4 regions of the Streptomyces sp. P9-A2 genome follow, and region 1 is predicted to be linked to each of the others. Evidence: riboswitches for the same ligand, from Rfam matches in the RefSeq annotation. Region 1 holds a riboswitch; each other region holds the start of a gene.
The links. Region 1 has a riboswitch for cyclic di-AMP ahead of V4Y04_RS21770 (transglycosylase SLT domain-containing protein). Riboswitches for the same ligand answer to the same signal wherever they lie in the genome.
Positions count from the first base shown of each region.

Region 2: linked by a shared signal. The riboswitch ahead of V4Y04_RS27685 (M23 family metallopeptidase) and the one ahead of V4Y04_RS21770 (transglycosylase SLT domain-containing protein) in region 1 are both predicted to bind cyclic di-AMP.
Region 3: linked by a shared signal. The riboswitch ahead of V4Y04_RS17555 (M23 family metallopeptidase) and the one ahead of V4Y04_RS21770 (transglycosylase SLT domain-containing protein) in region 1 are both predicted to bind cyclic di-AMP.
Region 4: linked by a shared signal. The riboswitch ahead of V4Y04_RS14730 (transglycosylase family protein) and the one ahead of V4Y04_RS21770 (transglycosylase SLT domain-containing protein) in region 1 are both predicted to bind cyclic di-AMP.

Region 1 is NZ_JAZIFX010000001.1:4,770,473-4,772,663, reverse strand. It holds gene V4Y04_RS21775 (polyprenyl synthetase family protein) at 1-296, opposite strand, end outside; cyclic di-AMP (ydaO/yuaA leader) riboswitch at 912-1,081, shown strand; gene V4Y04_RS21770 (transglycosylase SLT domain-containing protein) at 1,085-1,588, shown strand; gene V4Y04_RS21765 (HAD family hydrolase) at 1,670-2,191, opposite strand, start outside.
Region 2 is NZ_JAZIFX010000001.1:6,105,509-6,107,699, reverse strand. It holds gene V4Y04_RS27690 (GntR family transcriptional regulator) at 1-38, opposite strand, end outside; gene V4Y04_RS27685 (M23 family metallopeptidase) at 316-1,089, opposite strand; cyclic di-AMP (ydaO/yuaA leader) riboswitch at 1,103-1,264, opposite strand; gene V4Y04_RS27680 (M16 family metallopeptidase) at 1,525-2,191, opposite strand, start outside.
Region 3 is NZ_JAZIFX010000001.1:3,874,300-3,876,490, forward strand. It holds gene V4Y04_RS17555 (M23 family metallopeptidase) at 81-1,118, opposite strand; cyclic di-AMP (ydaO/yuaA leader) riboswitch at 1,130-1,287, opposite strand; tRNA gene V4Y04_RS17560 (tRNA-Met) at 1,655-1,728, opposite strand; gene V4Y04_RS17565 (dihydrofolate reductase family protein) at 1,794-2,191, opposite strand, start outside.
Region 4 is NZ_JAZIFX010000001.1:3,278,584-3,280,774, forward strand. It holds gene V4Y04_RS14730 (transglycosylase family protein) at 200-976, opposite strand; cyclic di-AMP (ydaO/yuaA leader) riboswitch at 981-1,149, opposite strand; gene V4Y04_RS14735 (transglycosylase family protein) at 1,468-2,191, opposite strand, start outside.

The sequences.
Region 1 (2,191 bases):
GCGTCCATCACGTCGTCGTGGTACAGGGTGGCCAGGTGGGTCAACTCGACGACGACGGCGGACGGTACGACGCCGGGCGCGTAGGGGTCGCCGAACTGGGCGCAGAGCATCACGAGCAGCGGCCGGAACCGCTTGCCGCCGGCCCGCACCAGGTGCTGGGCGGCCTCCGTGATGAAGGGCACCTCACTCTTGGTGGCCTCGAGCAGCCCCTCCTCGACAGCCGTCATCCCGGCCTGGACATCGGCTTCCAGAGCCTGGTCCCGCACGCTCAGCCCGAACGGCCCGACGACGGTCACGAGGGGTCTCCTGTCTGCTGGTGTCCACTGGCGCTTAGACGTCGTGCACAGTCTGTCGATAGGTCGCTGACATCACTCGCGTCAGCGTATCCGGTCATGTTTCGATCACCGCCAGCACCCACATTCCCCAGACTCACCTGCGCAGGCGTGCACGGCGTCTCACGGCACCCTCCGATATCGGATCACAACCAGATCGTTTCTGATCAGTTGGTAACAAAGGATATTCCTCGCCTTTCGGGCGCGACGACCCACCCTCGGGACGCACCCCGAACCGCGATCCGGCACACGATCCGGCACGCGAATCATCCTGCCCACCCAGAGGCCCGATTTGCCGTAATTACCAAGTAAATCCCTCCTGGTGGCAAATGTGAACACGCCGTACGGCCAGTGAAGTGAGTCACGCGCACCCCGGCACACCCACCCCCTCACGCCCGTCGGCGATTCCCCTTGCGCCGGGAGCGAGTTGACCCTTTGCATCCACAAAGATCCAAGCGTCGCAAACAGCCCGATACAAGATCAAGCAGCGTGTTCTGTGACGGTTGCACTTGTTTCCGACAAGTGCACTCGCATACGTTCCCGGCCTGTCGGGCGAACGCCGAATCCTGCCACCGCCCGCGCCACCCATCGATGAACTCACGCACGGCAGGAGCGGGGGACCCAGGTAAGCCGCCGGACCGGTTCGCACCCGGAACGGCTCGGGGTGAAGCCATGCCCGCAGGGGCACGGCCGGGCACTCTCCCGCCCGAACCCGACAGCTCACCTCGCAGGCGTAGGAGAGGAACACAGACATGACCGCATCCGGTCCGCCCCGCCGCTTCGGCCGCTCCCGCCTCGTCCGCTCCTTCGCCGTCGCCGGCGTCGTGGCGGTCGCCCTCCCGCTGTTCGGCGCCACCCCCGCCTCCGCCGCCGTCCCCGCCGTCCCCGCCTCCGCCGCTGCCGCGACGTCCGACGCCGGCTCCGTGACCGCGTACCCGGACAACCTCGACGGCTGGATCCACGAGTCGCTGTCCGTCATGGCGCAGCACGGCATCCCCGGCAGCTACGACTCCATCCACCGCAACATCCTGCGCGAGTCGTCCGGCAACCCGCAGGCCATCAACCTGTGGGACTCCAACGCCGCGGCCGGCACTCCGTCGAAGGGCCTGCTCCAGGTCATCGACCCGACCTTCCAGGCCTACCACGTGCCCGGTACGGTCTTCGACCCGTTCGACCCGGTCGCGAACATCACGGCGGCCTGCAACTACGCGGCGGACCGCTACGGCTCCATCGACAACGTCTTCGGCGCCTACTGAGGCACCCGGACCCATCGGGACGCCTGAGCACCGGAACACCGGCGGCACCGGCGGCACCGGCCACACCCGCGGCACCGAGGCCTACCGGGACACTCTCCCGGACCTGGGGCGGGGCAGCACGTGCGGGGGCACGTGCCGCCCCGTTCCGCCGAACAACCGCTCGAGGACGATGGCCACGCCGTCGTCCTCGTTCGACGTGGTGACCTCGTCGGCCACCGCCTTGAGCTCGGGGTGCGCGTTGGCCATGGCGACCCCGTGGGCCGCCCAGTCGAACATCGGGATGTCGTTGGGCATGTCGCCGAAGGCGACGGTCCGCCCTGCTTCCAGCCCCAGGTGCTCGGCGGCCAGCGCGAGACCGGTCGCCTTGGTCACACCGTACGGCTGGAGTTCCACGGTGCCCGGACCCGACATGGTGACCGTGGCCAGCGAGCCGACCACCGAACGGGCCGTCGCCGCCAACTCGTCGTCGGTCAGGTGGGGATGGCGCAGCAGCACCTTGCTGATCGGCCGGACCCACAGCTCGTCCCGCCGTTCGACCCGTACGGCGGGCAGCGTCGGGTGCGGCATCAGATAGCCCGGTTCGATCAGGGTGAGTCCGTCCAC
Region 2 (2,191 bases), 1.3 Mb from region 1:
CGGATCGCCGTGCACACCGAGTGCGCCGGAATACGCATGACCGACCTCCGAATTGATCCCCGCATAACGCCAACCGGTGACACCTGCCCCGTGACTCTATTGCAACGAGCGGGAATTTCCGATGGCGAGCCGGGAATCATGCCCGTTCTTTGGACAATGGGCCGCCCGCCGGAAAGCCCGAAAACCCCGGCTCGCAGAGCGGGCCGGGGCCGTTCCATAGAAAACCTCGGGTGTCCGCTTTCCGCGGACACCTCCGGCGTCAGGGGCTCGAGCGGCCGCCGAGGCGCGCACGGAGGCCAGGGGGTACGTGCCCGGTCAGAGGTTCGCGCCGTGCGCGCGGAGGTACGCGACGGGGTCGACGTCGGAGCCGTAATCGGCGGTGGTGCGGGCCTCGAAGTGCAGATGCGCGCCGGTGACGTTGCCGGTGGCGCCGGAGACGCCGATCTGCTGCCCCGGGGTGACCTGTTGGCCCACCGAGACACCGACGGACGACAGGTGGCCGTACTGGGTGTACGTGCCGTCGTGCATCTTGATCACGACATGGTTGCCGTAGGCGCCGCCCCAGCCGGCCTCGACCACGGTGCCCATGCCGACCGAGAGCACGGGGGTGCCGCTCGCGGCGTGGAAGTCGACACCCGTGTGGGTGCCGGAGGACCAGACGGCGCCGCCGGACAGGTAACCGGTCGAGACGTAGGAGCCCGCGATCGGGGACACGAAGGTGTTGAGACGCTTGCGCTCGGCCTCCCGCGCGGCGCGCTCCTCGGCTTCACGGGCCCTCTCGGCCTCTTCGGCCGCCCTCTCCCGCGCGGCTTCCTCGGCGGCTTCGCGGGCGGCGGCCTGGGCCGCCTCGCGAGCGGCCTCGTGCTGGGCGGCCGCCTGGGCGTCGACCTGGGCGGCCGCCTCGTCATCCAGGGTGATCACGGGGGTGAGGCCGGTCTGCTCCGCGGCGGGTTCGGCGGCGAGCGCCGGAGCCGCGAGGGAGCCGATGACACCGGTGGTGGTGAGGGCCGCGACGCCCGCCGCCTTGGCGGTGCCGCGATGCACGCGGCTGGGACGACGGTGCTTCCCGGTGGCGCGGGTGAACGCCATGTACAGGGTGGTCCTTTCCTTCCTTCTCGCCTACCGGGTTAGCTGACGGGTTCGGAGCAGGAAGGTCTCCTACGGGCCCCCTCGCGACACGCGCGGGCGTCCGATTCACCCCAGGGACTGGTGGGTCCCCGGCTCCCCTGGCTCGCGCCGTACGGGGACTCGGCGATGACTGTCCGGTGCCGCTGGTGCGGCGCACTGCCCGACGAACAGACCGCATGAAGCTAAGCGGGGCGTCCGTCAATTCCCAAACGGATCGCGGTTTTTGTAGCGCATCCCACAGGACAGACAGGCACCTCTCGCCCCAATTCGGGCATAAGCGGGCCCTGGTGACTTTCGCGTCACCAGGGCCACACATACACGCGCGTACGCTCCATCGGGCGTCCACGAGGCTCCGCGGACTGCCTGTCAGCGGCGTCCCGGCCGCTGACGGGGGATCTATTCGGCGGCCACGACGGTGACTTCGCCGATGCCGAGCGCCTCGACGGGCTCCTTGATCTTCGCCGCGTCACCGACCAGAACGATCACGAGGCGGGCCACGGGGAAGGCGTTCACCACCGCAGCGGTCGCCTCCACGGTGCCTGTGGCGGCGAGCCGCCGGTACAGCTCGGCCTGGTAGTCGTCGGGCAGGTGCTGCTCCACCTGGTCGGCCAGGGTGCCGGCGACGGCCGCGGCGGTCTCGTACTTGAGCGGCGCCACCCCCACCAGGTTCTGCACGGCGACGTCCCGTTCGGCGTCGGTGAGGCCCTCCGCGGCGAGGGTGCGCAGCACCGTCCACAGGTCCTGCAGGGCGGGTCCGGTGTTCGGGGTGTCGACGGAGCCGCTGATGGCGAGCAGCGACGCGCCGGTGCCGTCCGGGGCGGACCGCAGGACCTGGCCGAACGACCGTACGCCGTAGGTGTAGCCCTTCTCCTCGCGCAGGACACGGTCCAGACGGGAGGTGAGGGTGCCGCCGAGGCAGTAAGTGCCGAGCACCTGCGCGGCCCACACGCGGTCGTGCCGGTCCGCTCCGACGCGGCCGATCAACAGCTGCGTCTGCACGGCGCCGGGGCGGTCCACGATCACGACCCGGCCGGCGTCGTCGGCGGTGACCGGCGGGACGGGC
Region 3 (2,191 bases), 900 kb from region 1:
TGCTGACGTCGGGGGGCGTCGTCAGGACTGCCGGGGCTGTGGCTGTGAGAGCGCGCGGGGACCGGCCGGGGGCCGATGTCTCAGACGGTGAGGCCCTTCGACTGCAGCCAGGCCAGCGGATCGATGCCCGAGCCGGCGCCACCGGTGTGGACCTCCAGGTGGAGGTGGGCGCCGGTGGAGTTGCCGGTGGAGCCGACGCGGCCGATCACGTCGCCGGTGTTGACCTGCTGGCCGACGCTGACGCTGATGGAGGACTGGTGGGCGTACCAGATCTCGGTGCCGTCGTCGAGGGTCAGCACGGTCTTGTAGCCGTAGGAGCCGTCCCAGCCGGCGGAGGTGATCGTGCCGGTGTGGACCGCCTTGATCAGCGTGCCCGTGGGGGCGGCGAAGTCCAGACCGGTGTGCTGGCCGGAGGACCAGTAGGCGCCGGCCTGACCGAAGGTCGAGGAGATGGTGTACGAGGAGGTGGGCAGCGCGTACTGCGTGGCCAGCACGGCGAGACGCTCGGCCTCGGCCTTCTTCTCGGCCTCCTCCTCCGCCTTCTGCTTGGCGGCGGCGGCCTGCTCCTCCGCCTCCTTCTTCGCGGCGGCGGCCTGTTCCTTGGCCTCCTTCTCCGCCTTGGCGGCGGCTTCGGCGGCGGCCTTGTCCTCGGCCTGGCTCTGCTGCTGCTCGACCTGGGCCATGATCCGGGCGCGCAGCACCTCGCCGGCGTCGGAGGTGCTGCCGTCCTGCTCGGCCTCGGCGGCGACCGTGCCGATGCTGCTGAGCGGGGTGGCGGAGCCCTGGGGGGTTTCCTCGTCGGAGATGAGGGAACCGACAGAGGGAAGGTCCGGCATCGAGATCGAGACCGGCGGCTTGCCGGTCTGGGCGCTGGCCATGCCGCCACCGGCGACAGCGGCTATGACACCGACGCCCAGGACGGTGGAGCTACGGGCGAGGCCTCCGCCGCGCTGCTTGCCGACGCGATGCCGGCCGCGCACGGGAGGAAGGGACTCCGCGGTGGGGTTCCACTCCTCGAAGGGGCCCTCGTCGGTGCGGATACTGCCGTAGCCGAAGGTCTCGCTGTCGCGCTGGCTCGGCATGAAGGGGGCCTCAGGAGCAGGCCGGTTCGACGCCACGTGGGCGCACTCCTTTCCTTCCTTCTCGCCTACCGGGTTAGCTGACGGGTTCGGAGCAGGAAGGTCTCCTACGCGCGCATACCGCCCGTGTCTCCACGGGGGCATCCGCACGATTCACCCCAAGGTGTTGGTTCCCCGGTTCCCTTGCGGGATTCGGCGCGTGCGCACGGAGCCGACTCGTGTGACGGCTGGGACGACCGCGCTGCGTTATCGAACGTTAATAGACGGAGGGCTCGTATTCCAAGCTGTTCCTCTTGATCGTTAACAATTCCGCGCAGACTTAAGCGCCACGACCACCTCAAAACGGGCGAGTTGACCTCCCCTCATTCGTCACACTGGACCTGACGAACCATCAAATGGTATGCGCAGCGCAGCGTCCCGGTCACCCGGCGTGACATTGGTGCGGAAGGGCTGCCCAGGGGACGCGTTCTCGAAACCTCCGCCGGAAGACCCGGAAGACGGGTCCTGGGCCGAGAAGGGGGAACGGGAACGACCGAGGGCCGGAACCCTTTCGGATTCCGGCCCTCGACCTTCAGTAGCGGGGACAGGATTTGAACCTGCGACCTCTGGGTTATGAGCCCAGCGAGCTACCGAGCTGCTCCACCCCGCGCCGTTGTGTAACCAGCATACGGCATCCGCGGGGCACTCCGCACACACGTATCCGCCGCCCCTCCGTCACCGGCCGGACAGGTGGCTGTTCGGCGCCTCGGCGGCCTCCCTGTGCTCCGGCAGAACGACGACCGTGGCGCCCTCCGCGGCCAGCACACCGCTGCCGTCGGCTCCCGTCACGAAGGTGTCCGGCTCCCGCCACGCGGTGACCACCCGCCGTACCCCCGCGTCCAGGATCAGCCGGGCGCAGGGCTCCGGGCGGGAGGTGCGGCGGGCACAGGGTTCCAGGCTGGAGTACACGGTGGCGGTCGCGAGCCGCGGGTCCGCGGGGTCGATCCCGGCGAGGGCGGCCTCCTCGGCGTGCACCGTCGGGTCGCCGCCCTCACGGGAGTGGCCGCGCGCCAGTTCGGTGCCGTCGGCCGCCACGACCACCGCGCCCACACTGAACGCCGTCTCCGAGGGCG
Region 4 (2,191 bases), 1.5 Mb from region 1:
GGGAGGCCGGGAAACGGGGGCGGGAGCGGGAGGCCGGGAGACGGGCGGGAGGCCGGGAGACGGGAGGCCGGGTCCGGCACCGCGTACGGACCGGATCCGGCCTCGAACACGGAGAAGCCCCGCTCCGGCGCGTATGGGGGATACGCGCCGGAGCGGGGCAAGGACCCCGTGGGGGAGGAGCCGGACGTGCGGCCGCGCCTTACTTCAGGTGCAGCTGCTGACCCGGGTAGATGAGGTCGGCGTCCTCGACGATGTCGTCGTTCAGCTTGAACAGCTTGTCCCAGCCGCCCTTGACGTCGTGCTCCGAGGCGATCGAGCTGAGGGTGTCGCCCTTGGCGACCTTGTACTCGCCGTCGCCCTTCTCGACCTTCTCGCCGGTCGGGGTGGTGACGGTCTTCTTGGCGGCCGGACGCTCGTCGGAGCGGGAGGCCTTCTGCTCGGCGGAACGCTCGGGAGCGGCCTCGGTGCTCCGCTCCTGGGACTCCCGCTTCGGAGCCTCCTGCTTCGGGGCCTCCTGCGAGGAGCCGCTGTTCTGGCCGCCGGAGCTCTGGTTGCCCGAGCCCTGGTTGCCCGAGCCCTCGGCGGAACCGCCACCGCCGTGGGCGGCGTTGGACAGGCCCTTGCCGCAGACCGGCCAGGCACCCTTGCCCTGGCCCGCGAGGACCTTCTCGGCGATCTCGATCTGCTGGGCCTTGCTGGCCTGGTCGGCGGTGCCGGCGTACGTCGTGCCGCCGTAGCCGGCCCAGGTGGAGGCGGAGAACTGCAGACCGCCGTAGTAACCGTTGCCGGTGTTGATCGACCAGTTGCCGCCGGACTCGCACTGGGCGACCGAGTTCCACTCGGAGGCGGTTGCGGCGGAAGCATTGCCGGCCGCCATCAGCGGGGCGGCGACGGCGGCACCGGTGACGCCGGCGATGGCGATGACACGGGTGGCCTTGGACGGACGACGGTGCTTGCCCTTGCCGGAAAACAGCATGGTTGGATCCCCTCACCGACGCCTACGAGGTGAGCTGTCGGGTTCGGGCCGGTTGAGTTGCCCGGCCGCGTCCCTCCCGGGACGCGACTTCACCCCAAGCCGCATCCGGCTTTCTCCACCGGATCCGGCGCCTACCTTGGGTCCCCCGCTCCTGCCTACGGCGCATGACGCGACGGCTGTTCCCGTACCGCCACTGGCAGGATTCGGCGTGGTGGCGGCCGGGGCCCGCGATGGCGAGCGGTCACGACCGTAGACACGGGATCGGCAGATTATCAAAGACGATCAGGGCTTCTGAGACCTATCTCTCATCGCCTTTAAACCGGACATTCATCGCGAAACGTGACCCTCAACTGGCTTTGCCGGCGCGCTTTTTCGCGCGCCGACCCACCTGCCGCCCCGTCACCGCGCGACCGGCGCACGCCCGCCGCCCGCCGCCCGGTCGGGAGAGACTCCCGCGCCCGACTGCCGACCGAATGTCAGCCGTTGCCCGATCAGGACCCGAACCCGAGCGCCTGACTGGGAAGGATGAGGTTCGGGACGGCCGCGCCCACGACCTCGCCCTCTCCGTCGAAGGCGAGGAAGTCGGAGGCGGCCGAGGAGTCGCTCCCGGAGTTCGCGCCGGAGCCGCTCGACGGGGACGAGCCGTCAAGACCGCGTGAGAAACCGAGGCCGCCACGCGAGGCGTGCCGGCCGGAGGATCCGGCCTCACGGTCCTTACGCGCCTCCTCCTCGGCGCTGGCGCCGCGGTGACGGCCGCTGCCGGAACTCTCGCCGTCGGCCGATCCCGAAGCGCCGCCCTTTTGTCCCGACTTGCCCGATTCCTTACCCTTGCCCGAGGCCGAGGGAGACGAGGAGGCGGAGGCGGAAGAAGAAGCGTCGGGTTCGGCCGATCCGTCCGCGCCCTCCCCCTTCTCCTTGCCGTCCGCGGTGTCCTTCGCGTCCGACGAGGAGTCGGAGGACTGGGACGGCGACGGAGTGTCGGACCCTTCGGGACCGTACTTGTCCGACGAGTCGTCCTGCGTACCGGTGCCGACGTCGAGCACGGGCGAGTCCTGACCCAGGCCCCCCAGCAGCCCGCAGGCCCTCCACGCGTCGACACCCTGGTCGGCGAGGATCTTCTCGGCCACCGCTATCTGCTGGCCGCGGCTGGCCTGGTCGGCGCTGGTCGCGTAGTCGAGGCCGCCGTACTTCTCCCAGTCCTCCTGGGCCAACTGC